3 regions of the Mangrovibacter sp. MFB070 genome follow, and region 1 is predicted to be linked to each of the others. Evidence: predicted binding sites of a transcription regulator. Region 1 holds the regulator's gene; each other region holds the start of a gene.
What was found. Region 1 encodes PhoB, which activates phosphate uptake and scavenging genes when phosphate is short. Its sites were predicted from a motif close to CTGTCATAAAACTGNCNNAT; they were not measured.
Positions count from the first base shown of each region.

Region 1 (7,906 bases):
GAAGCTTTCCCCACCTGATAATGTCCGGGTATCGCGCACTGCATCGGCCTGCCAGGTATCCACTACCTCGAGCTCCAGCGCTTCGTTATTTTTACGTTGTAACAGATAACGGCCATGTAACCGGTGCAGTTGCTGGTTAGCCAGCCATACCAGGTTATCCAGTGTCAGCCCCTGAGCAAATTTGCGGAACTTATCACCTTCTTTGGAACCGATCATTTCATTCAATGCGCCCCAGTCGGTGGCTAATTGCTGCTGTTGTTCAAGTGAGAGAAGCAGGCTTTGTTGCTGTTCCCTTTGGCGGGTATCGTGCTCCAGTTGCTGGCGCAGTGCCCCCTGGCCGGAGGTATTCTCACGCCACTGGGTGTTAACCAGCGCCAGTTGTGCTTCCAGTTCGCTCTGGGTGTCCTGTTCGCTAAGGTGCTCCGGGCGTGCCGCGTTATGCGCGGCAAGCTGTTGATGAGCCTGTTCTGCCAGTGCTGTTTGCTGTTGTACCTGTTGGGCCAGCGCGGCCAGCCGGTCGGCCAGTTGCTGGCGAGTAGTGTCATCGAGCAATGCTGCTGTCATTGCGTCTATTGATGCAAACTGGCTGGCCTGCAGGGCGTTATCCAACTGGCGTTGGTATTGTGCAAGTTGCTCTTTTTCCTGCTGCAGTTGTTGGGTAAGTGCTTCAGACTGGCTGTGTAACGCCACCCATTCGCTGTTATGCCGTGACCACCCCTGGACCAGTTGTTGCTGGGTTTCTTCGTTTGGTAGTGGTGTATCACTGCCATCGTCTTCCAGTGTCTGGAGAATCTGCCTGATAGCTTCGTCGTCGGTATTCAATTGTGCGAGCAGGGCTTGTTGCCGCAGGAATTGTTCACGCGTTTTTTCACGCGCAGCCAGCCAGGCTTCAACTTCACCTGGCTGTGGCCAGGACAGTTGCCATGTTGCCAGTGTGGTTTGCAGGGTGAGGCGTTGTTGTTCGCATGATTGTGATAATTCGGTGACTTGTGCCCGGGTCTGTTCTACCAGTGCCTGTTGCCCCAGCCATACCTGGTGAGCCTGAAGTTGAGCCTGATAAGCCTCGCTTTCACTTAACCATTGGGTGATATCGCCCCCCGGAGCTACCGAAAGATTCAGTGCCTGGCACAATTCAGCCCATTGCTGCTGATAGCGTTCCAGTGACTGTTCAACACTGGCCTGCTGGCGGGTTAACTGTTCTGTTTGTGCGGCCAGTGCATCATGCTGGCCTTTTAACGTTGCGCCTTCTTCTGCCAGAAGGCGCTTACGCTCTTCCAGTTCAGCTTTGCGCCGCTGGTTTTCGCCCGGTTGCAATGCCTGGTAATGGGCAACTGCCGGGTGCTCTGTTGCTCCACATAATGGGCAGGGTTGCCCAGCCTGCAGGCGTTCCCGCTCGGCATTCAGGTTAACAATGGTGCTTTCCAGCTCACAGATCCTGGCTACATCCTGGTACTGCTGGTTAACTTCAGCCCAGGCTTTGCGCCGTTCAGCAAGCTGTTCCCCAGCCTGTTGATAACGTTGCTGTTGCTCATTTCGTTGCTGTTGTAACTGTTGGTGCTGTTGGCGAAGCGGGGCAAACTCAAATGCCAGCCGCCTGAGTTGTTCGCGTTTAGCCTGGTGGCGCTGGTGTTCTGCCAGACGTGCAATGGTTTCGTCTGCGGTTAATGAGAGTGCCGGGTGCGCCTGCGCTGCCAGTTTTTCTTGCTGCGTTGCCAGGGTTTGCTGCAAGGCTGCGAGCTGTTTGTTGTCATCCCGGTAGCGGGCAAAGCGACTGCGCCAGCCAGCCAGTTCGTGCTGCCATTCACCCACGGCCTGGTGTTCGCCCAGCCAGCCAGTAATAGCCTGGCGCTGTGTTTCTATATAAGTGGATTTATTCCGGGCGGAGAGCCATACCTGCTGGCGTACCTGGCCCGCGGTACTCAGGCGTTGCGACAACACAGCCAGTTGCTGCTCCAGGTGGTGAACCCGTGCCTCCTGGCCTGTACATTGTTGCCATACCGGGCGTAACTTTTCGGCGGGCAGAGCGAGTGCCAGGCGTGCGCGGTCTGGTTCTGCTGCCTCAGAATCACGTTTTGCCTGAGCCAGTTTTTGCTCAAGCTGGCTGATTTGCTGCTGTTGCTGCGCTAATTGCTGCAACCACTGAACTGCAGACTGCACCTGGCGTTGTTGCCTAAGTAACTGCTGCTCCTGCTGTACCAAAGTGGCAACCTGGTTTTCCAGCGCTGCCCGTTCACCGTCCGTAAGGCATTGCACGCCGCTGGCTTTAGCCTGTAACTGTTCCAGTTGCTGTTTGTGTTGTTTCCATGTGTCGAAAATCAGTGCGGAGATTTGCCCATAAATTTCTGTGCCGGTGAGTTCTTCCAGCAATTCTGCCCGTGCTTTTGCATCGGCATTAAGAAAAGCGGCAAATTGCCCCTGGGAGAGCAACATTGAGCGAGTGAACCGGTCATAGTCCAGCCCGGTCAGGCGGGCAATGGTTTCCAGCTTGTCTTTCACTTTGTCGGCAACAATTTTGCCATCTGCACAACGGGCCAGCTCCACTCTTGGTGCCTGGAGTTTGCCATCGGGCTGGTTGCGAGCCCGGTTCTGGCTCCAGAAGGCACGCCAGGCAACACCTTTAACTTCGAATTCCACCTCAGCAAGGCATTCTGCGGTATCTCTCGTCATCAAATCGTTGCTGGACTGGGAAATGGTGCTGAGGCGTGGTGTCTGGTGATATAGCGCCAGGCAAATGGCATCCAGCAATGTGGTTTTGCCTGCGCCGGTTGGCCCGGTAATAGCAAACAAACCGTTGCTGTTGAACGGCGACTGAGTAAAGTCGATTTTCCATTCACCTTTGAGTGAATTGAGGTTCTTTAACCGCAGCGTCAGAATTCTCATGACTTGGGTTCCTCTTCCAGGCGGTGCAGGGTTTCTGCAAACAACCCCCGCAGGCGCGACGCCTGGCTTTCATCCAGATTTTCTTGTGCCAGACGGCGCTCAAAAACTTCGCTGGTACTGAGTTCGCTCAGGGTTTCTTTTTGTTGGTTAGCGATGATTTTTTCCCGTTGCTCGCGGCTGCGGCGCAATAACACAATTTCTACTGGTAAATCAGCGGTTAGTGCCTGTAGCTGTTTTTGCATGTCGTGGAGATACTGGTCTGTAGTGAGTTCAATATCAAGCCAGGTAACAGGCGTTGAAGGGGCATCCCGCCAGGCTTCCAGTTGCTGTTTAATGCTTTCCAGTGAGCCTTTGAGCATTAACAATGGTTGGGTTACTGGCACCGGGAGTGGAGTTACGGCGCTCAGTTCACCTTCAGAGAAATCCACCATCAGAACCATTTTTGTGCTGTTGGTTTCGTCAAAACTCAGTGCAATGGGCGACCCACAGTAGCGGATATGCTCACTACTGGTGACCTTTTGCGGGCGGTGAATATGCCCCAGCGCAATATAATCAGCCGGTGGAAATGCACTGGCAGGGAAGGCATCAAGGGTGCCGATATAGATTTCGCGCACAGCATCGCTTTTGCTGGCTCCAACGGTTGTCAGGTGGCCGGTGGCAATAATGGGTAATTTGCGGTTACCGCGCAAGTCACAGGCTGCCTCGTAGCCTTGCTGGTAATAGTGGTGAATGGCCCCGACCAGCTCTTGCTGCTTTTGTTGGCCACTTTGCCCGGACTGGCTTACCTGGATATCGCGTGGGCGTAAAAAAGGAACCGGGCAGAGTACCGCACCGGGTTCCCCGTTGCGAAGCGGTAATAAAATGGGGGCTTCGGTATCTGATGCACTGGCGATAACCCAGGTATTGAGGTAACCCAACAGTTCACGCGATTCGTTCAGTGTGGCGACGGAATCATGGTTACCGCCCAGCACCACGAGCGTGCAGCCGGTTGCCTGGAGTTGAACGACAAAGCGGTAATACAATTCACGTGCGTAACTGGGCGGTGAGCCTGTATCGAAGATATCGCCCGCTACGATGACTGCGTCAACCTGGTGCTGTTCAACCATTTCGGTTAGCCAGTTTAGAAAGGCTGCATGTTCCGGAGCACGGCTTTTGGTATAGAAATTTTGCCCCAGATGCCAGTCAGAAGTGTGAAGAATGCGCATAACCTGTCCTGGTTAGAAAGCGAAGTGGTGATTATATACATGTGGTGGATTAAGTTGCAGGTGTGTTGTTGCAAGCTGCGTAGCGGATTCCAGCGATAATGCGCGTTACTACTTGCTTTGCAGCAGAAGGAAACGCTTTGTCATAAAATAATATGACAGGTCATGTAATGGTCATTTTTTTCATAAAACTGTCATAAAACTGACGCATAATGACGCCGCGTTAAATTATTGTATATATTTACAGGGCTGATTATGGCGAGACGAATTCTGGTTGTGGAAGATGAAGCACCCATTCGTGAAATGGTGTGTTTTGTGCTCGAACAAAATGGTTTTCAGGCTGTTGAGGCGGAAGATTATGACAGTGCGGTAAACCAGCTCAACGAACCCTGGCCGGATTTAATTTTACTCGACTGGATGTTGCCGGGCGGCTCCGGGATTCAGTTTATCAAGCACCTGAAACGTGAAGCGATGACACGGGATATACCGGTAGTCATGCTGACGGCCCGCGGTGAAGAAGAGGACCGGGTCAGAGGGTTGGAAATTGGGGCAGATGATTACATCACCAAGCCGTTTTCACCCAAAGAACTGGTTGCGCGTATTAAAGCGGTGATGCGCCGTATCTCTCCGATGGCAGTAGAAGAAGTGATTGAGATTCAGGGGCTCAGCCTGGATCCGTCTTCTCACCGTGTCATGACTGGTGAGAACCCACTGGATATGGGGCCGACAGAATTTAAGTTGCTGCATTTTTTCATGACACACCCGGAACGGGTTTACAGCCGTGAACAACTCCTTAATCATGTATGGGGAACGAATGTTTACGTTGAGGACAGAACGGTAGATGTTCACATTCGCCGTTTGCGTAAGGCACTGGAACTCAGTGGGCATGATCGTATGGTTCAAACCGTTCGCGGTACGGGTTATCGCTTCTCAGCCCGTTTTTAATTATCTGGATGGAGTATGACCCGTGCTTGAACGGTTGTCATGGCGAAGGCTGGTACTTGAACTGGCGTTGTGTTGCATACCTGCTTTATTGCTGGGGGCGTTCTTTGGTTATCTCCCATGGTTTTTACTGGCGAGTGTGACAGGCCTGCTTGTCTGGCATTTTTGGAACCTGTTACGCCTTTCCTGGTGGCTGTGGGTTGACCGCAGTATGACGCCACCAACAGGTTCCGGGAGCTGGGAACCCTTGATGTATGGTATTCACCAGATGCAGATGCGCAATAAAAAGCGGCGCAAAGAACTGGGTAACCTGATCAAGCGGTTTCGCAGTGGCGCGGAATCTTTGCCGGACGCACTGGTCATGATGACAGAGGTCGGTGCCATATTTTGGTGTAATGGCCTTGCTATTCAGTTGCTTAATTTACGGTGGCCAGATGACAACGGGCAAAACATTGTCAATTTGCTGCGCTACCCGGAATTTAACCAGTACATCAAAAAACGCGATTTTGCGCGCCCTTTCAACCAGGTGCTGAACAATGGCCGCCATCTTGAATTTCGTATCATGCCTTACACCGACGGCCAGTGGTTGATGGTGGTGCGTGATGTAACCCAGATGCACCAGCTTGAAGGCGCCCGGCGTAACTTTTTTGCGAATGTCAGCCACGAATTGCGTACCCCACTGACCGTGTTGCAGGGCTACCTGGAAATGATGCAGGACCAGCCGCTGGAAGGCGTGGTGCGGGAAAAAGCGTTGGTCACTATGCGGGAGCAAACCTCTCGTATGGAGGGTTTGGTTCGCCAGTTGCTGACGTTATCTCGTATTGAAGCGGCACCGGCGCTGAGCCTTACAGATAAAATTGACGTTCCGCTGATGCTGCGCCTGGTGGATCGTGAAGCGCAAACCCTGAGCCAGGGGCGCCACCAGATAAGCTTTACGGTTGACCCGGCGTTACAGGTTTACGGTAGTGAAGAACAGCTCCGTAGCGCTATGTCTAACCTGGTCTATAACGCAGTGAACCACACCCCGGAAGGGACACTTATTCAGGTTAAATGGGAAAAAGTGGCTCATGGCGCGCGTTTCTCTGTGCAGGATAATGGGCCGGGGATCTCTCCTGAGCACCTGCCACGCCTGACAGAGCGTTTTTACCGGGTAGATAAAGCTCGCTCTCGCCAGACCGGAGGCAGTGGTCTTGGCCTGGCAATAGTCAAACATGCGCTTACCCATCATGATGCCCGCCTGAGTATTGAAAGTGCACCAGGCAAAGGAAGCTGTTTTTCTTTTGAGTTACCAGAGCGTTTGCTGGTAAGTAACAAGGTGCTGGCAGCTCAGGCCTGATTCAACTGTAAACATAACTTTCCTGCAGGCCATATTTATGGCCTGTTTTCTTTTGTCTCGCAGAATGAATGAAACAAATGCATCGTGATGGCGACTTTTTGTTCGAACTATAAGCGGTTCTTATGACGATAAAATAGCGATAATGTCTGCTTATTAGTTTGATCACGGAATAAGTCGCTTGTTTTCGGATCGCTTCTTGCCTTTAAACGCTATAAGCGTTTTAATTGCGCCCCTGTTTGTGCATGAATGCACCAGGATTGCGTTATTAACCGGAAAACTATTCTTAATTATGGTTAATCATGAGCATATCCCGCTGTACATGCTATGTTGTTGGCCATTCACATTTTCTGTCTGTGGCCGCTATTCAGCATAGTCATACCCGTTACCGGTTTTCGGGGCGTTCAGCGTAGTGTGTTTCCGGCCATTCAGGTTTTCGTTTTTGCAAACAACATAACCACATCCACAGGCTACAAGTACAATATGACCCGTCAATTAACATCCCGTGACATCATCGCATTAGGTTTTATGACCTTTGCGTTGTTTGTTGGCGCAGGGAACATTATTTTCCCGCCCATGGTCGGTTTGCAGGCAGGCCCACATGTTTGGGTTGCGGCAATTGGTTTCCTTATTACTGCAGTGGGTTTGCCCGTTCTCACTGTTATCTCGCTGGCAAAAGTCGGCGGCGGTATTGATAACCTCAGTTCACCTATTGGCCGCCATGCAGGCCTGGTGCTGGCTACTATCTGTTATCTGGCTGTTGGGCCATTTTTTGCAACCCCCCGCACAGCAACCGTGTCATTTGAAGTAGGGATCGCTCCGCTGGCAGGCGATGGTTCCACCCCTTTACTGATTTACAGCCTGATTTATTTTGCGCTGGTGATTGGGATTTCCCTCTACCCCGGGAAGTTGCTGGATACCGTAGGCCACTTTCTGGCTCCCGTAAAAATCGTCGCATTAATCATTCTGGGCGGTGCTGCAATTTTCTGGCCCGCAGGCGGCTTGAGTGACGCAACCGAGGCATACCAGAATGCTGCGTTTTCTAATGGGTTCGTTAATGGCTATCTGACCATGGATACTCTGGGCGCACTGGTGTTCGGTATTGTTATTGTTAATGCTGCACGCTCCCGCGGTGTAACCGAGTCACGCCTGTTAACCCGTTACACGATTTGGGCTGGTCTGATTGCTGGTGTCGGCCTGACACTGTTGTATTTGTGCCTGTTCCGCCTTGGCTCTGACAGCAGTTCTTTGGTGGCTCAGTCTGCAAACGGTGCGGCTATTCTCCATGCTTATGTTCAGCATACGTTTGGTGTTTATGGCAGCCTGTTGCTGGCAATACTCATTTTTGTTGCCTGTATGGTAACGGCAGTAGGGCTGACTTGTGCCTGTGCTGAATTCTTTGCCCAGTATTTGCCGGTTTCATACCGCACTCTGGTATTTATTCTGGGCCTGTTTTCTATGGTGGTGTCTAACCTCGGTTTAACCCACTTGATCAACATTTCGGTGCCGGTGCTTACGGCTATCTACCCGCCTTGTATTGTGCTGGTCA
Region 1 covers NZ_JJMI01000025.1:466,735-474,640, reverse strand. The annotation lists gene sbcC (exonuclease subunit SbcC) at 1-2,880, opposite strand, end outside; gene sbcD (exonuclease subunit SbcD) at 2,877-4,085, opposite strand; gene phoB (phosphate response regulator transcription factor PhoB) at 4,338-5,027, shown strand; gene phoR (phosphate regulon sensor histidine kinase PhoR) at 5,050-6,360, shown strand; gene brnQ (branched-chain amino acid transporter carrier protein BrnQ) at 6,841-7,906, shown strand, end outside.

Region 2 (7,906 bases), on a different contig from region 1:
AACGACACGTGATCCGGCACGACATCCGGCCAGCCCACAGCACCAAAATAGATGGCATCACAGGCCTGTAACTGTTCACGCCAGTTATCCGGCAACATTTTGCCATGCTGCTGCCAGTATTCCGCACTGGCGAAGTCATGCCATTGCCATTCCAGAGGGATTGAGAATTTACTGGCAGCCGCGTTCATCACCCGAACGCCCTCCGGCATCACTTCCTTGCCTATACCATCTCCGGGAATTACTGCGATTTTATGAACAGCCATTGCATGCACCTTTGGGTTGTTTATGCCTGTATTGCAGTATATGTTTTCATTTCAGGTTAATAATTGGCTTAAAATGAAATCCAATGTTTCTTAAAAGTAAAGAAACCAGAACTTCAACAGACGATATGGCATTCTTCATGCGCCTTGCTTCTGCCGGGAGCCTGACGGAGGCCGCCCGGGAAATGGGGTTATCTTTGCCTGCGGTCAGTAAGCGCCTGCGGTTACTCGAAGAGCGCCTTGGGGTGCAGTTGCTGCACAGAACCACTCGCCGTATCGAACTGACACCAGAAGGCAAAAGCTACTTTGAAGGCGCCCGGCCTTTGCTGGACCAGTTACTCGAACTGGAAGACAGAATCAGCAGCCAAAACCCAATGTTACGCGGGTCGCTCAACATTAATGCGTCATTTGGTTTTGGACGGCGTTTTGTTGCACCCTGTTTATCGCGTTTTGCCGCCCTTCACCCGCAACTGAATATCACCCTGCAACTCACCAGCCAGCCGCTTAATTTCCTTGATGCACAAATGGATATTGATATCCGGGTTGGTGAGCCGCCGGATGCCCGGCTGGTGGCCCGCAAGCTGCGCGATAACCCGCGAGTGCTGTGTTGTTCGCCAGGTTATGCCGCACAGCATGGGTTGCCTGCCAGTGTAAACGACCTGGCAAAGCACAGTTGTATTCTGCTTAAGCAATTTGACAGTGATTTTGCTTTGTGGCGCATGAGCCGGGGAAAGCAGGCCATCAGCCAGAAAGTTCACGGCCACCTGGTGACCAATGATGGGGAAGTCGCCATGAGAATGGCAATCGACGGGCACGGCATTTTGCTGCGTTCCTGGTGGGACGCAGAGCCCAGTATTGCCAGCGGTGAACTGGTACATGTACTACCGGAATGGCAGGCTACTGGCGGAAACATTTACGCAGTCTGGCTCCCTCAGCGCACGCCCCATAACCGGATTACTGCGTTTGTGGAGTACCTGGCAGCACAACTGCAAGGCGATGCCAGGCAGGCTCACTAACTGAATGGTTAGTTGCCAGCCAGCGCCTGGGCACACGCCCACGCGGAGCTCCACGCCCACTGGAAGTTGTAACCACCCAGCCAGCCGGTGACATCAACCACTTCACCAATAAAATAGAGCCCGGGCACTGTGCGGGCTTCCATGGTACGGGAAGAAAGCGCATGGGTATCGACGCCGCCAAGCGTTACTTCGGCAGTACGGTAACCTTCGGTGCCATTTGGCACCACTTCCCACTGCGACAGTTGTGCGACCAGCTCCGCCTGCTGGCGTGAATTAAGCTGTTTCAGAGTGACATCCGGCACCAATCCCAGTGACATCAGCACTTCAATTAACCGCTTTGGTAATAACATGGCCAGGGTGTTTTTCAGGCTCTGGTTCGGGTGCGACTGGCGTTGTTCATCCAGTAGTGCATCCACACCTCCATCGGGGGCCAGGTTAACCATGACCGGTTCACCAGCCCGCCAGTAACTGGAAATTTGCAGCACTGCCGGGCCAGACATGCCCCGGTGCGTGAACAAAATATTTTCACGAAATTGTGTGCCATCCTGCGCGGTTACCACCGAAGGGAGCGATACCCCGGACAAAGTTTGCAACTGTTCCAGCAAGGGTTTATGCAGCGTGAATGGCACCAGGCCTGCCCGGGTAGGCAATACGGGGAGGCCAAACTGCTCAGCGACTTTATAGCCAAAAGGAGAGGCTCCCAGACCGGGCATAGACAAGCCGCCACTGGCAACCACCAGCTTGTTTGCGTGAATTTCCGCGCCATTAAGCTGCAGCGTATAGCCCTGTTCATTGCGTTCAATAGTTAACACTTCACTGCGTAACCGCAATGTCACGTTACCCTGCTGGCACTCATCAAGCAGCATGGTGACAATTTGTTCTGCTGAATCATCACAAAATAACTGCCCCAGCGTCTTTTCATGCCAGGCAATACCATGGCGGGAAACCATGTCGATAAAATCCCATTGGGTATAGCGTGCCAGGGCAGATTTGCAAAAATGGGGGTTTGAGCTCAAATAGGCCGCAGGTTCGATATAAAGGTTAGTAAAGTTGCAACGACCACCACCAGACATAAGAATTTTTCTGCCTGGTTTTTTTCCGTTGTCCAGTACCATGACGCGCAAACCCGCCTGCCCGGCCTGAGCCGCACAAAATAACCCGGCCGCACCCGCGCCAATCACCACCACATCGAATTGTTCCACACTTTCCCCCTGTTTTATCTGGCGGCGAATTGTAAAGATAGTCCGTTAATCACACCAGCACAAAAGCCAATCTTTCAGATATCCCATTGAATTATTACAAGTTAATGACAGCCAGCGAAAAAAGCGACGCAATTTAAATCAAAAAAAGTCTATTTTCACTTTGCCCCCGGCGCAGTTGTCCTGGATAATGCGCCGCGTTCATGTCCACAGAATGGCTTAACGTCTATGCTACATCTCTTTGCAGACCTGGATTTGCATACCGGGTTGTTATTGGTTCTCGCACTGGCCTTCGTGTTGTTCTACGAAGCCATCAATGGTTTTCACGATACCGCAAACGCTGTCGCTACCGTCATTTATACGCGTGCGATGCGTTCACAGCTGGCTGTTATGATGGCTGCGGTATTTAACTTCTTCGGCGTCCTGTTGGGCGGGCTGAGTGTTGCTTATGCCATCGTTCACATGCTGCCAACAGACTTATTATTGAATGTAGGTTCCGCACACGGTCTTGCCATGGTGTTTTCCATGTTGCTTGCCGCCATTATCTGGAACCTTGGCACCTGGTACTTTGGATTACCGGCATCCAGCTCTCATACTCTGATCGGCGCCATTATAGGTATTGCCCTGACGAACGCTCTGATGACTGGTACATCTGTTGTGGATGCACTCAATATTCCAAAAGTTATCAATATTTTTGCCTCCCTAATCGTTTCTCCAATTGTCGGCCTGGTTCTGGCGGGCGGGCTGGTGTATTTATTGCGCCGCTACTGGAACGGCACCAAAAAGCGCCGCCGTGTCCACTTAACGCCTGCTGAGCGCGAAAAGCAGGATGGTAAAAAAAGGCCGCCATTCTGGACGCGTATCGCTCTGATTGTTTCTGCTATTGGCGTTAGTTTCTCCCATGGCGCGAACGACGGGCAGAAAGGTATCGGGCTGATTATGCTGGTGCTGATTGGCGTGGCCCCTGCCGGTTTTGTGGTAAACATGAATTCAACAGGTTACGACATCACCCGTACCCGGGATGCCGTCACTAACGTCGAACTCTACTTCCAGCAGCATGGTGAAGCATTTAAACATGTCATTGATATGGCTCCTCCGGCTAATCTGGAGCCAATCCCGGGTGAAGCCCATGAGTTCCATTGCGATGCCAGCCGTGCTGTGTTTGCGCTGGATACTGCCAAAGGCCTGTTAGCCAACCTCGACAGCTATGAAAAATTGAGCCTGGAGCAACGCAGCCATTTACGCCGTATGATGCTGTGTATTGCCGATACGACAGACAAAGTGGCTAATCTGCCGGAAACCAACTCCGACGATAAACGTTACCTCAAGAAACTCAAAGGCGACATGCTGAGCACCATCGAATACGCGCCCATCTGGATTATTATGGCGGTAGCGCTGGCCCTGGGTATCGGTACCATGATTGGCTGGCGCCGTGTTGCCACCACTATTGGTGAGAAAATCGGTAAGAAAGGCATGACTTACGCACAAGGGATGTCTGCACAGATGACCGCTGCGGTTTCCATCGGTATTGCCAGCTACACCGGCATGCCAGTGTCCACCACCCACGTGTTGTCGTCTTCTGTTGCCGGTACCATGCTGGTTGATGGCGGCGGGTTACAAAGCCGCACGGTTAAAAGCATTCTGATGGCATGGATATTTACTCTTCCTGCTGCCATTCTGCTTTCCGGCTGCCTGTACTGGCTGTCACTGCACCTGATCTGATTTTAAGATTTCGCCATAAGCGGGCTGTAAGGCCCGCTTCATATTGATGAAAAAGAAGGAAAAAACGTGGTTTTTCCTTCTTTTTAGTTAGTAGCCGAAAATCAATGAATTGATTTTCCTTGTTTTTGATTGGGTGACACCCTCTGGTTCTGTGCGGAAATGAGGATTGTCATCGGCCATAAGCGGGCTGTAAGGCCCGCTTAATCTTACCCTTTCAGCGCACATTCCATTCAGCTCAGTGCCAAATAGCCAGGCCGACCAGGCTCACAATGACTAACCCACACAGCGAACTTGTCAGGATAAACTGGCGGCGAACCCGTTCACAGCGGCGAATAAATTCATCGTCATGATGGTCTGAATACCGTCTGGCATAAATGTATCTCACCAGGCGCATTTGTTTGCTTGGTTGACCATGTGATGTGAAGAACCCACCACCATCAACGTACTGATACAGTAAAGGATCACAGCCTCGTAGCACCACCAGTAACGCACGTAACGATGAGAAGTAACGCGCCATATTGATGACACATACGACACACAACGCCCAAAACAACGCAATGGTGCTGATCATACATCCTCCCCGGCGATTTTCCGGCCACTCCGGACAATATCGCTCCCCAAAAACAGACAGTCAGCAAAAGGGTCAGTGAGCTACAGGCGCCCAGCCATAATAGGTATATCGGCATGCCTTATTAAATAGTGTAGGTCGCAGGTTGTTTTTTTTTCCATACAACAAACCGATAACAACTGCACAAAACAGGTAATTGATTGTTATATATCAACCTGGCGCAAATTGACTGCGTGACTGTCGCGCTATAATGTAGTTAAGGATTCAGTACCTGAGGTCATTACGCTGGAAGTCGCTCCCGTAAACCAGCCGGGCTGGTACGGGCGCACAGGAGACCAAAATTGCCTGGGTTGTTCTCCTGTCCATGTGTTCATCGACAGCTTATGGAAGGAATAACATTATGGCTTACAAACATATTCTGATTGCGGTAGATCTTTCTCCGGAAAGCAAAGTTCTGGTTGAAAAAGCGGTATCCATGGCCCGCCCCTACAATGCGAAAATCTCGCTGATCCACGTCGACGTAAACTACTCAGACTTATATACAGGTCTTATTGATGTGAACCTGGGCGATATGCAGAAACGGATCTCCGAAGAAACTCATCACGCTCTGACTGAATTGTCCACCGGCGCAAACTACCCGATTACTGAAACCCTGAGTGGCAGTGGTGATCTGGGCCAGGTTCTGGTGGATGCCATTCGTAAATATGACGTTGACCTTGTGGTATGCGGCCATCATCAGGACTTCTGGAGCAAACTGATGTCTTCAGCGCGCCAGCTTATCAATACTGTTCATGTCGATATGCTGATTGTGCCGCTCAATGACGACGACGACGAAGAAGCATAACGGGTAATATGCCTTAAACATAAAGCGCACCCTTGCCACTGCGGCAAGGGTGTTTTTTCAGGCGAGTGGTGTTCCGGGGTAAATATCAAAGCGGTGGTTTTTGGTGGTGATAGCGGAACGGGTTTCGACACCTGCCAGCGCCGGGGCATAATCCGGGCGTTTCACGACCACCCGTTTAGTTGCCAGCCGTTGTGCAGGGGCCAGCAACGCATCAGCATCGTCGTCTGCGCCCACCAGTGACTGAAACACCCGCATCTCTTTTTTTACCAGTGCACTTTTTTGCTTATGGGGATACATCGGGTCGAGGTAAACCACCTGCGGGCGGGGTTCCAGCCCTTCCAGTGCTGTCAGGCTCGAACCGTGGATCAGTGCCAGCCGTTCACGCAACCAGCCACCAATTTCCGGGTCCTGGTAACCACGATTCAGGCCATCATCCAGCAAAGCAGCCACCACCGGGTGGCGTTCCAGCATCCTCACATGGCAGCCGACAGAGGCCAGCACAAAGGCATCGCGCCCAAGCCCTGCTGTCGCATCCACTACATCAGGTAAATAGTCACCTTTCACGCCAACCGCTTTTGCAACCGCTTCCCCTCGCCCGCCGCCAAATTTGCGCCGGTGAGCCATCGCGCCAGCAACAAAGTCGACATAAATACCGCCAAGCTTTGGCTCATCCCGCTTGCGTAATTCCAGGTGAGAAGCAGTCAGTACCAGTGCCATGGCATTATTTTCATCGTGGGTTAACCCCCAGCGAGCCGCCAGAACAGATAAGGCGCCGGAATCGGCGCCTGTTTCAGCTAACAAACAAATGTTCACTGTTAATCTCAGCCCTGAATACCGTAATGGTGCAGCATGGCATCCAGTTGTGGTTCACGGCCACGGAAGCGTTTGAACAGTGTCATTGGCTCTTCGGAACCGCCACGGCTTAAGATGTTTTCCAGGAAGGACAGACCAGTCTCACGGTTGAAAATACCCTCTTCCTCGAACCGGGAAAACGCATCCGCTGCCAGGACATCGGCCCACAGGTAGCTGTAATAGCCCGCAGCATAGCCGCCAGCAAAGATATGGCTGAAGGCATGCGGGAAGCGCCCCCACGCCGGAGAAGGCACCACAGCCACCTGTTTTTTGATTTCTGCCAGTGTTTCGAGAATTTTTGCCCCCTGTTGCGGAGAAAACTCAGCATGCAGGCGGAAATCAAACAGGCCGAACTCAAGCTGGCGCAGAATAAACATCGCCGCCTGGTAATTTTTCGCCGCCAGCATTTTATCCAGCAAAGACTGTGGCAGCGGTTCACCGGTTTCGTAATGGCCAGAAATAAATGCCAGCGCTTCCGGTTCCCAGCACCAGTTTTCCATAAACTGGCTTGGCAGTTCGACTGCATCCCAGGGCACACCGTTGATTCCGGAAACACCCGCGGTATCAATACGTGTCAGCATATGGTGCAGGCCATGCCCGAACTCATGGAACAACGTCGTGACTTCATCATGGGTAAACAGGGCCGGTTTGCCATTCACCGGGCGGTTAAAGTTGCAAGTCAGGTAAGCAACGGGTTTTTGCAACGAACCATCGGCTTTACGCAGTTGGCCCACGCAGTCATCCATCCACGCACCACCCCGTTTGTGCTCACGGGCATACAGGTCGAGATAGAAACTGCCACGCAGGTCGCCCTGCTCATCATAGAGTTCGAAGAAACGTACATCCGGGTTCCATACGTCCACATCATGGCGTTCTTTCGCGGTAATACCGTAAATGCGTTTCACTACTTCGAACAGGCCATTTACTGCCTTGCTCTCCGGGAAATAAGGGCGCAGTTGTTCGTCGCTGATACTGTAGAGGTGCTGTTTTTGCTTCTCGCCATACCAGGTGAGATCCCACGGGTTCAGTTCTTCCACACCATAATGCTCACGGGCGAAAGCACGCAATTGAGCCAGTTCCGCTTCACCTTGAGGGCGTGCGCGTTTGGCTAAATCGGTCAGGAAATCCAGCACCTGCCCGGTGTTTTCCGCCATTTTGGTTGCCAGAGATTTTTCGGCATAACTACCAAAGCCCAGCAGCTCAGCCAATTCGTGGCGCAATGCCAGGATCTCTTCCATGATTGGCGTGTTATCCCACTTACCGGCATTTGGCCCCTGGTCAGAAGCACGCGTGCTGTACGCGCGGTACATCTCTTCACGCAACTCTGCGTTATCGCAATAGGTCATTACTGGCAGGTAGCTCGGGATATCCAGCGTCAGTAACCAGCCATCCTGCTCTTTCGCTTCTGCCTGAGCTTTGGCCGCAGCCAGCGCGCTTTCTGGCAT
Region 2 covers NZ_JJMI01000044.1:31,648-39,553, forward strand. The annotation lists gene DT73_RS20425 (tartrate dehydrogenase) at 1-263, opposite strand, end outside; gene DT73_RS20430 (LysR family transcriptional regulator) at 347-1,276, shown strand; gene DT73_RS20435 (NAD(P)/FAD-dependent oxidoreductase) at 1,285-2,478, opposite strand; gene pitA (inorganic phosphate transporter PitA) at 2,704-4,197, shown strand; gene uspB (universal stress protein UspB) at 4,433-4,768, opposite strand; gene uspA (universal stress protein UspA) at 5,166-5,609, shown strand; gene rsmJ (16S rRNA (guanine(1516)-N(2))-methyltransferase RsmJ) at 5,667-6,422, opposite strand; gene prlC (oligopeptidase A) at 6,431-7,906, opposite strand, start outside.
Region 2: the regulator PhoB is predicted to act here: its motif matches at 2,570-2,589, upstream of pitA (inorganic phosphate transporter PitA).

Region 3 (7,906 bases), on a different contig from region 1:
ATGGCGCCCTAACGACTCCAGGCTAACCAGCAAGGGCTGGTGCTGCTGGGAAAATTTCTCCAGCGCCGTGCGGCAGATTTTGTCAGCCACATCACCAATACGTTCCAGTTCAGCAATGGTTTTAATGATGGCCATTACCAGGCGTAAGTCACTGGCGGTTGGCTGGCGTTTGGCGATGATGCGCACGCAGGCTTCATCTATCTCCACTTCCATCATGTTGACTTTTTTGTCGCCGTCTACCACGCTTTTTGCCAGTTCGCTGTCCTGGTTATGCATTGCAGTAATGGCATCGGAGAGCTGTTGTTCAACCAGCCCACCCATCGCCATCACCTGGGTGCGGATATGTTCCAGCTCGGCATTAAACTGACCAGAAATATGTTTGTTGAGATTGAGGTTATCCATTCAGAACTCCTTTATGCCCGACAGGCTTTGTCAGATTGCAACACACTTGCTTTACAGCAAAGCGGTGATAACACCGCCAAATGGGTTGCTTTTTCAGTTTCAACACTGCCAGACACATCAACCATAACGGCCAGTGATGTAGTCTTCGGTTTGTTTCTTCTGCGGTGTGGTAAACAGATTATCGGTATTACTGAATTCGATAAGCTCACCCAGGTACATAAACGCTGTGTAGTCAGAACAACGTGCAGCCTGCTGCATGTTGTGGGTAACAATCACTACGGTATAGTCCTGCTTGAGCTCGGTAATCAGCTCTTCAATGCGCCCGGTGGAGATAGGGTCCAGTGCGGAGCAGGGTTCATCCAGCAGCAGCACTTCCGGGCGAATGGCGATACCCCGTGCAATACACAGACGTTGCTGCTGACCACCAGATAAAGAGTAGCCGCTCTGGTGCAGTTTATCTTTGGTTTCCGTCCACAGGGCCGCTTTGGTCAGAGCCCACTGCACACGCTCGTCCATATCTGCGCGGGATAATTTTTCAAACAAACGCACACCAAACGCGATGTTATCGTAGATGGACATCGGGAACGGAGTGGGTTTCTGGAACACCATACCGACTTTGGCACGCAACAATGCAATATCCTGCCGGTTGGTGAGAATATTATCGCCATCCAACAAAATCTCACCTTCAGCACGCTGTTCAGGGTAAAGCTCGAACATTTTGTTAAAGGTGCGCAGCAGCGTGGATTTACCGCAACCAGACGGGCCGATAAATGCCGTTACCTGGTTCTGAGCTATGTCCAGGTTGATGTTTTTCAGGGCATGGAATTTCCCGTAATAGAAGTCCAGATTACGCACCTGAATTTTGCCCGGGTTGTTGTCAGCCATACTCATGTATCTCTTTTCCTTATTCGCTGCCGCAAAGTTAGCCTCTGCGACAACGCTAAAAATGAATTAACCGTGTTTACGCTTCGCGAACAGCACGCGAGCCAAAATATTCAGTAACAGGACGCACAGTGTGATAATCAGAACCCCGGCCCAGGCCAGTTGCTGCCATTCAGCAAAGGGGCTCATGGCGAACTTAAAGATAGTGACAGGTAAGTTCGCCAGCGGTTGCATCATATCGGTGCTCCAGAACTGGTTGGACAGCGCGGTAAACAGCAATGGCGCGGTTTCACCAGCAATACGGGCTACGGCCAACAACACCCCGGTAATAATCCCGGAGACAGACGCTTTCAGGGTAATAGCCCCAATCATTTTCCACTTAGGTGTGCCCAGTGCATAAGCCGCTTCACGCAGGCTGTCCGGCACCAGTTTCAGCATGTTTTCCGTAGTGCGAATAACAATAGGCACCTGCAGCAACGCCAGGGCAATCACACCCGCCCAACCGGAGAAGTGCTGCATTTGCGCCACCACAATGGTGTACACAAACAGGCCGACCACAATAGAAGGCGCAGAGAGCAGGATGTCGTTGATAAAACGAATAACCTCAGCCAGGACAGACTTACGCCCATACTCCGCCAGGTAAACCCCCGCCAGAATGCCCAAAGGTGTGCCAACTGCTGTTGCCCAGAGGATCAATAAGCCACTACCGGCAAGGGCGTTAGCTAACCCGCCGCCTGGTGTGTTAGGTGGCGGCGTCATCTGGGTAAACAGTGCCAGCGACATACCGTCTATCCCGCGGGTAACGGTCGAGAACAGGATCCAGATAAGCCAGAACAAACCAAACGCCATGGTCGCCATGGACATGGTAAGAGCAATGCGATTTTTAAAGCGGCGGCGAGCCTGCATTTTGCGGCGGGTTTCCGCCAGTGCCTGGGCATTTTGCATTTCTAACGTTGCCATTAGCGTGCCCCCTCGTTCTTCGACAGCCGCATAATCATGAGCTTAGAAATCGCCAGTACAATAAAGGTGATAACAAACAGAATCAGGCCCAGTTCCATCAATGCTGCAACGTGCAGGCCAGACTCTGCTTCAGCAAATTCGTTGGCCAGCGCAGAAGTAATACTGTTGCCAGGCATATACAGAGAAACGCTGTCCAGTTGGTAGGTATTACCAATAATAAAGGTGACAGCCATGGTTTCACCCAGTGCGCGCCCGAGCCCCAGCATCACCCCGCCAATTACCCCATTTTTGGTAAATGGCAGAACAATACGCCAGATAACTTCCCAGGTTGTGCAGCCAATACCATAGGCTGACTCTTTCATTAACGTAGGAGTCTGTTCGAACACATCACGCATAACAGCCGCGATGTAAGGGATAATCATGATGGCCAGAATCACACCTGCGGCCAGGATCCCAATACCGAAAGCCGGGCCAGAAAACAGTGCGCCAACGAAAGGTATAGCAGAGAGGATATCGCCCACGGGTGCCTGGAAATAGGTCGCGAACAGGGGCGCGAAGATGAACAACCCCCACATGCCATAAACGATACTGGGGATAGCAGCCAGCAATTCAATGGCAATACCCAGCGGGCGGCGCAACCAGCCAGGTGCGAGTTCAGTAAGAAATAACGCAATACCGAAACTCACTGGCACTGCAATCAGCAGAGCAATAAACGATGTCACTAATGTGCCGTAAATAGGCACCAGCGCACCGTAAATATCATTCGGCGCATCCCAGTCTTTGGTCCACAGGAATGAAAAGCCGAACTTCTGGATACTTGGCCATGAAGAAAAGATAAGGGAGACAATAATGCCACCCAGCAGAAATAACACAATCAGCGCAGCCAGTCTGACCAGTGCGCTGAAGATCATATCGCCCTTTTTGCCTGGGGGATTAAACGCAGGCTTTGTTGCAGCCATATATTACTCTTCTGATTGAGCCCGGAAAGCCAGCTATTATGCTGATTTTCCGGGAAAGGTAACATCCAAATTACTGATACAACGGTTTACCGTCGCTGTCTTTTACGCTGGTTTTCCATGCCGCACGAACCTGCTCGACAACGCTGTCAGGTAAGGTTGCATAGTCCAGGTCTGTAGCCTCTTTACCACCTTGCTTATAAGCCCAGTCAAAGAACTTCAGCACTTCGATACCGCTTTCGGGTTTCTTCTGCTCTTTGTGAACCAAAATAAAGGTAGTAGAGGTGACAGGCCACGCATCAGCCCCTTTTTGATTAGTCAAATCCTGTGCAAAGGATTTGCTCCAGTCTGCCCCTTTCGCCGCATTGGAGAAGCTTTCTTCCGTTGGGCTAACAGGCTGGCCATCTGCTGACACCAGTTTGGTGTAAGCCAGATTGTTCTGTTTGGCGTATGCGTATTCCACATAACCAATCGCGCCAGGCAGGCGCTGTACGAAAGCAGCAATACCATCGTTACCTTTGCCGCCCAGGCCAGTTGGCCATTTCACGGTGGTTCCGGTGCCAACTTTCTCTTTCCACTCATCATTAACTTTTGCAAGGTAGCTGGTGAAAACAAAAGAGGTACCTGAACCGTCGGCACGGCGAACCACAGCGATATTCTGCGCAGGCAGTTTCATGCCAGGGTTGAGTTTGGCAATGGCCGGGTCATCCCACTTTTTAATATTGCCCAGGTAGATATCGCCCAGTGTTTTACCATCCAGCACCAGTTCACCGGATTTCAAACCTGGCAAGTTAACGGCCAGAACAACACCACCAATCACTGTCGGGAACTGGAACAAACCTTCTTTTTCCAGCCTTTCATCAGACAATGGGGCGTCTGAGGCACCAAAATCAACGGTATGAGCAGTAATCTGTTTTACACCACCAGAAGAACCAATCCCTTGGTAATTTACTTTGTTGCCTGTTTCTTTCTGGTACGTGTCAGCCCATTTTGCGTAAACCGGTGCAGGAAACGTAGCCCCGGCTCCGGTCAGGCTGGCTGCTGCTAATGCAGAGAAAGCACTCAGAGATAAGGTCGCGGCGACAACAGTTGCGACGGTGGTACGCATAATGTTCATAATGTCTCCTGCAGAGGTAATGAGTCTGTCTTCTATTTAGAATGATTACGCTGTGCAAAATAGGACAAAGAGATGACAGTAAAATGTATGAAATATTACAGTTTTATGACAACAAGAGATTTACCTGTTTTTATCCTTATAGATCAAGGATAAACACTGTAATAAAAACATCATATTCTTGTCAGAGGAGTATAATTCATGCTCATCGCCCCTGCTGATTATCCTCGTAATTTTTGATTTAAGGACAAAAACAGGGGCTAAAAAACAGGTGGCAGATCAGGCTTGTTTGATTTCCGGCTCACATAAAACCGGGAAATTGAGTGAGTTAGCAATAAAGCAGTATTGATGCGCCTTATGATGCAGGCTGCGGGCGAGTTCCGCATCATCCTGCGCACGAATCGTCACGCAAGGTTTTAACTGGATTTGAGTAAACCGCCCTTCTGGCTCTTCAACCATCGTACCTTCCGGGGTGTCTGTGTAGGACTGAACCACAATGCCGGCATCAGCACATAAATGCAGGTACCACAATTTATGGCAGGCAGATGTTGCCGCAACTAATAGTTCTTCCGGGTTCCAGCGGGTTGGGTCACCTAAAAAGGCAGGGTCTGCTGACCCGGCTATGGCGGCTTTATCTCCACCTCCGGCACTGATGATATGGTCGCGGCTGTAGGTGCGGTAAGAGGATGTTCCTTCGCCGGTATTACCCGTCCATTCAACATTAACAGCGTAATGATGCTGTACACGTTTCATCACGTTCTCCTTTTCAGACTCTTTTGTGTGTTTAAAAGATAGTGTCTGGCGCGTAAAAAAGCCCATCTGAAGATGGGCTTTAATTTTCTGGTAAGGCAGAACGAATAAATAATTATTCGACGGTAACGGATTTTGCCAGGTTACGCGGCTGATCCACATCGGTGCCTTTAATCAGGGCTACGTGGTAAGCCAACAGCTGCAACGGCACGGTGTAGAAGATAGGAGCAATCACCTCTTCAACATGTGGCAGAGAAATAATGTGCATGTTGTCGCTGCTGGCAAAACCAGCATCCTGATCAGCAAACACATACAACTGGCCACCACGGGCACGCACTTCTTCGATGTTGGATTTTAATTTTTCCAACAGATCGTTATTTGGTGCCACAACAATAACCGGCATATCTGCGTCAATCAGCGCCAGCGGGCCATGTTTGAGTTCACCAGCCGCATAAGCTTCAGCGTGAATATAGGAGATCTCTTTCAGTTTAAGCGCGCCTTCCAGCGCAATCGGGTACTGATCACCACGCCCAAGGAACAGCGCATGGTGCTTGTCTGAGAAATTCTCCGCCAGTGCTTCAATACGCTTGTCCTGAGAGAGCATTTGTTCAATGCGGTTTGGCAGTGCCTGCAAACCATGCACGATATCCTGCTCAACAGAAGCATCCAGGCCTTTCAGACGGGAGAGTTTACCCACCAGCATCAGTAAAACTGTTAGCTGTGTAGTAAACGCTTTGGTGGATGCCACACCAATTTCGGTGCCTGCTTTGGTCATTAACGCCAGGTCAGACTCACGCACCAGAGAAGAGCCTGGTACGTTACAAATGGCCAGTGACCCCAGGTAGCCCAGTTCTTTTGATAAACGCAATGCAGCCAGCGTATCAGCAGTTTCACCAGACTGAGAAAGAGTGATCATCAGGCTGTTATGGCGTACAGCTGATTTGCGGTAACGGAATTCAGATGCAATTTCGACATCGCAAGGAATACCTGCCAGCGACTCAAACCAGTAACGAGAAACCATCCCGGAGTTATAGGATGTGCCACAGGCGATGATTTGAATGTGCTCAACCTTAGCAAGCAGTGCGTCGCCCTGCGGCCCCAGTTCGCTGAAATCAATGGCATTATGAGCAATACGGCCAGTCAGTGTGCTTTTGATAGCATTGGGCTGTTCGTAGATCTCTTTTTGCATGTAATGGCGGTAAACGCCTTTATCACCGGCGTCATATTGCAGGCTGGATTCGATATCCGGGCGGGTTACTTCTTTACCTGTGGTATCAAAAATCGTCACACTGCGGCGCGTTACTTCAGCAATATCACCCTCTTCCAGGAAGATAAAACGGCGGGTCACCGGCAACAGTGCCAGTTGGTCTGAAGCGATAAAGTTTTCGCCCATGCCCAGGCCAATCACCAGCGGGCTGCCAGAACGGGCTGCCAGAAGGGTGTCTGGGTGACGAATATCCATAATGACCGTGCCATAAGCACCACGGAGTTGCGGAATTGCCCGCATAACCGCATCACGCAATGAACCACCCTGCTGCATTTCCCAGTGGACCAGGTGAGCGATAACTTCGGTATCTGTTTCAGAGACAAAAACATAACCACGGGATACCAGCAATTCACGCAAAGGTTCGTGGTTTTCAATGATGCCGTTGTGAACCACTACAATGTAATCAGAAACATGCGGGTGCGCGTTGCTTTCTGAAGGTTCACCATGGGTTGCCCAACGGGTGTGAGCAATACCGGTACCGCCATGCAACGGATGTTCTTCCGCTGCCTGTGCCAGCATTTGTACTTTCCCCAGGCGACGCAGACGCGTCATGTGCCCTTCGTTATCCACCACAGCCAGACCGGCTGAGTCATACCCGCGGTATTCGAGACGACGTAATCCTTCAAGAAGGATTTCAGCAATATCACGTTGCGCGACCGCGCCAACAATTCCACACATAGTTTTTAGTCCTGATAATGGCATTACGCCATGCGTTGTCGCTGACCTGTATACCCGGTTTCCCGGCCCCCGAGCCTTGTAGAGAGTGGGGTTATAGTTTTATTGCACGCATTTTGCGTGCGGGCGGGTTGTTTTTTATCCTCGCCCTTTCACAGTGAGCCGGAGCCCACTGCAAAGAATACTGTTATTACTTCTTCTTAACCGGGCGTGACCAGCCAGCAATATGCCTCTGTGGTACCCGGGTTATTACCAGTTCATTTTCGCCAACATTGCGCGTAACCGTAGTACCTGCGCCAATGGTTGCGCCTTTCGCGACACTGACAGGTGCCACCAGCTGAGTATCTGAACCGACAAACACATCGTCGCCAATGAGTGTCTGGTGCTTATTGGCACCATCGTAATTACAGGTGATGGTACCCGCGCCAATATTAACGTTGTTACCGATGTCCGCATCGCCAAGGTAAGCCAGATGGCCCGCTTTTGAGCCTTTACCCAGGCGCGCTTTTTTCATTTCAACAAAGTTACCGACATGCGCGCCTTCGCCCAGCTCAGCCCCCGGACGCAGGCGGGCAAATGGGCCAACAGTACAGGCTGGTGCCAGTTGTGCGTCTTCTATTACCGTGTACGGGCTGAGTTCGCAATCATCACCAATCACGCTGTTTTTAATAATACAACCCGCACCAATTTTTACCCGGTTACCCAGTTTAACCTGGCCTTCGATGATAACACCCGGGTCAATTTCTACATCGCGCCCATGCTCAAGGCTGCCACGCAAGTCAAAACGAGCCGGATCCCGCAGCATCACCCCAGCCAGCAGTAAACGCTCTGCATTTTCAGTTTGGTATACCCGCTCAAGGCGAGCCAGTTGCAGGCGGTTATTAACCCCTTCAACTTCAC
Region 3 covers NZ_JJMI01000042.1:77,635-85,540, forward strand. The annotation lists gene phoU (phosphate signaling complex protein PhoU) at 1-402, opposite strand, end outside; gene pstB (phosphate ABC transporter ATP-binding protein PstB) at 520-1,293, opposite strand; gene pstA (phosphate ABC transporter permease PstA) at 1,354-2,244, opposite strand; gene pstC (phosphate ABC transporter permease PstC) at 2,244-3,203, opposite strand; gene pstS (phosphate ABC transporter substrate-binding protein PstS) at 3,274-4,317, opposite strand; gene DT73_RS19915 (OsmC family protein) at 4,594-5,067, opposite strand; gene glmS (glutamine--fructose-6-phosphate transaminase (isomerizing)) at 5,180-7,009, opposite strand; gene glmU (bifunctional UDP-N-acetylglucosamine diphosphorylase/glucosamine-1-phosphate N-acetyltransferase GlmU) at 7,197-7,906, opposite strand, start outside.
Region 3: the regulator PhoB is predicted to act here: its motif matches at 4,410-4,429, upstream of pstS (phosphate ABC transporter substrate-binding protein PstS).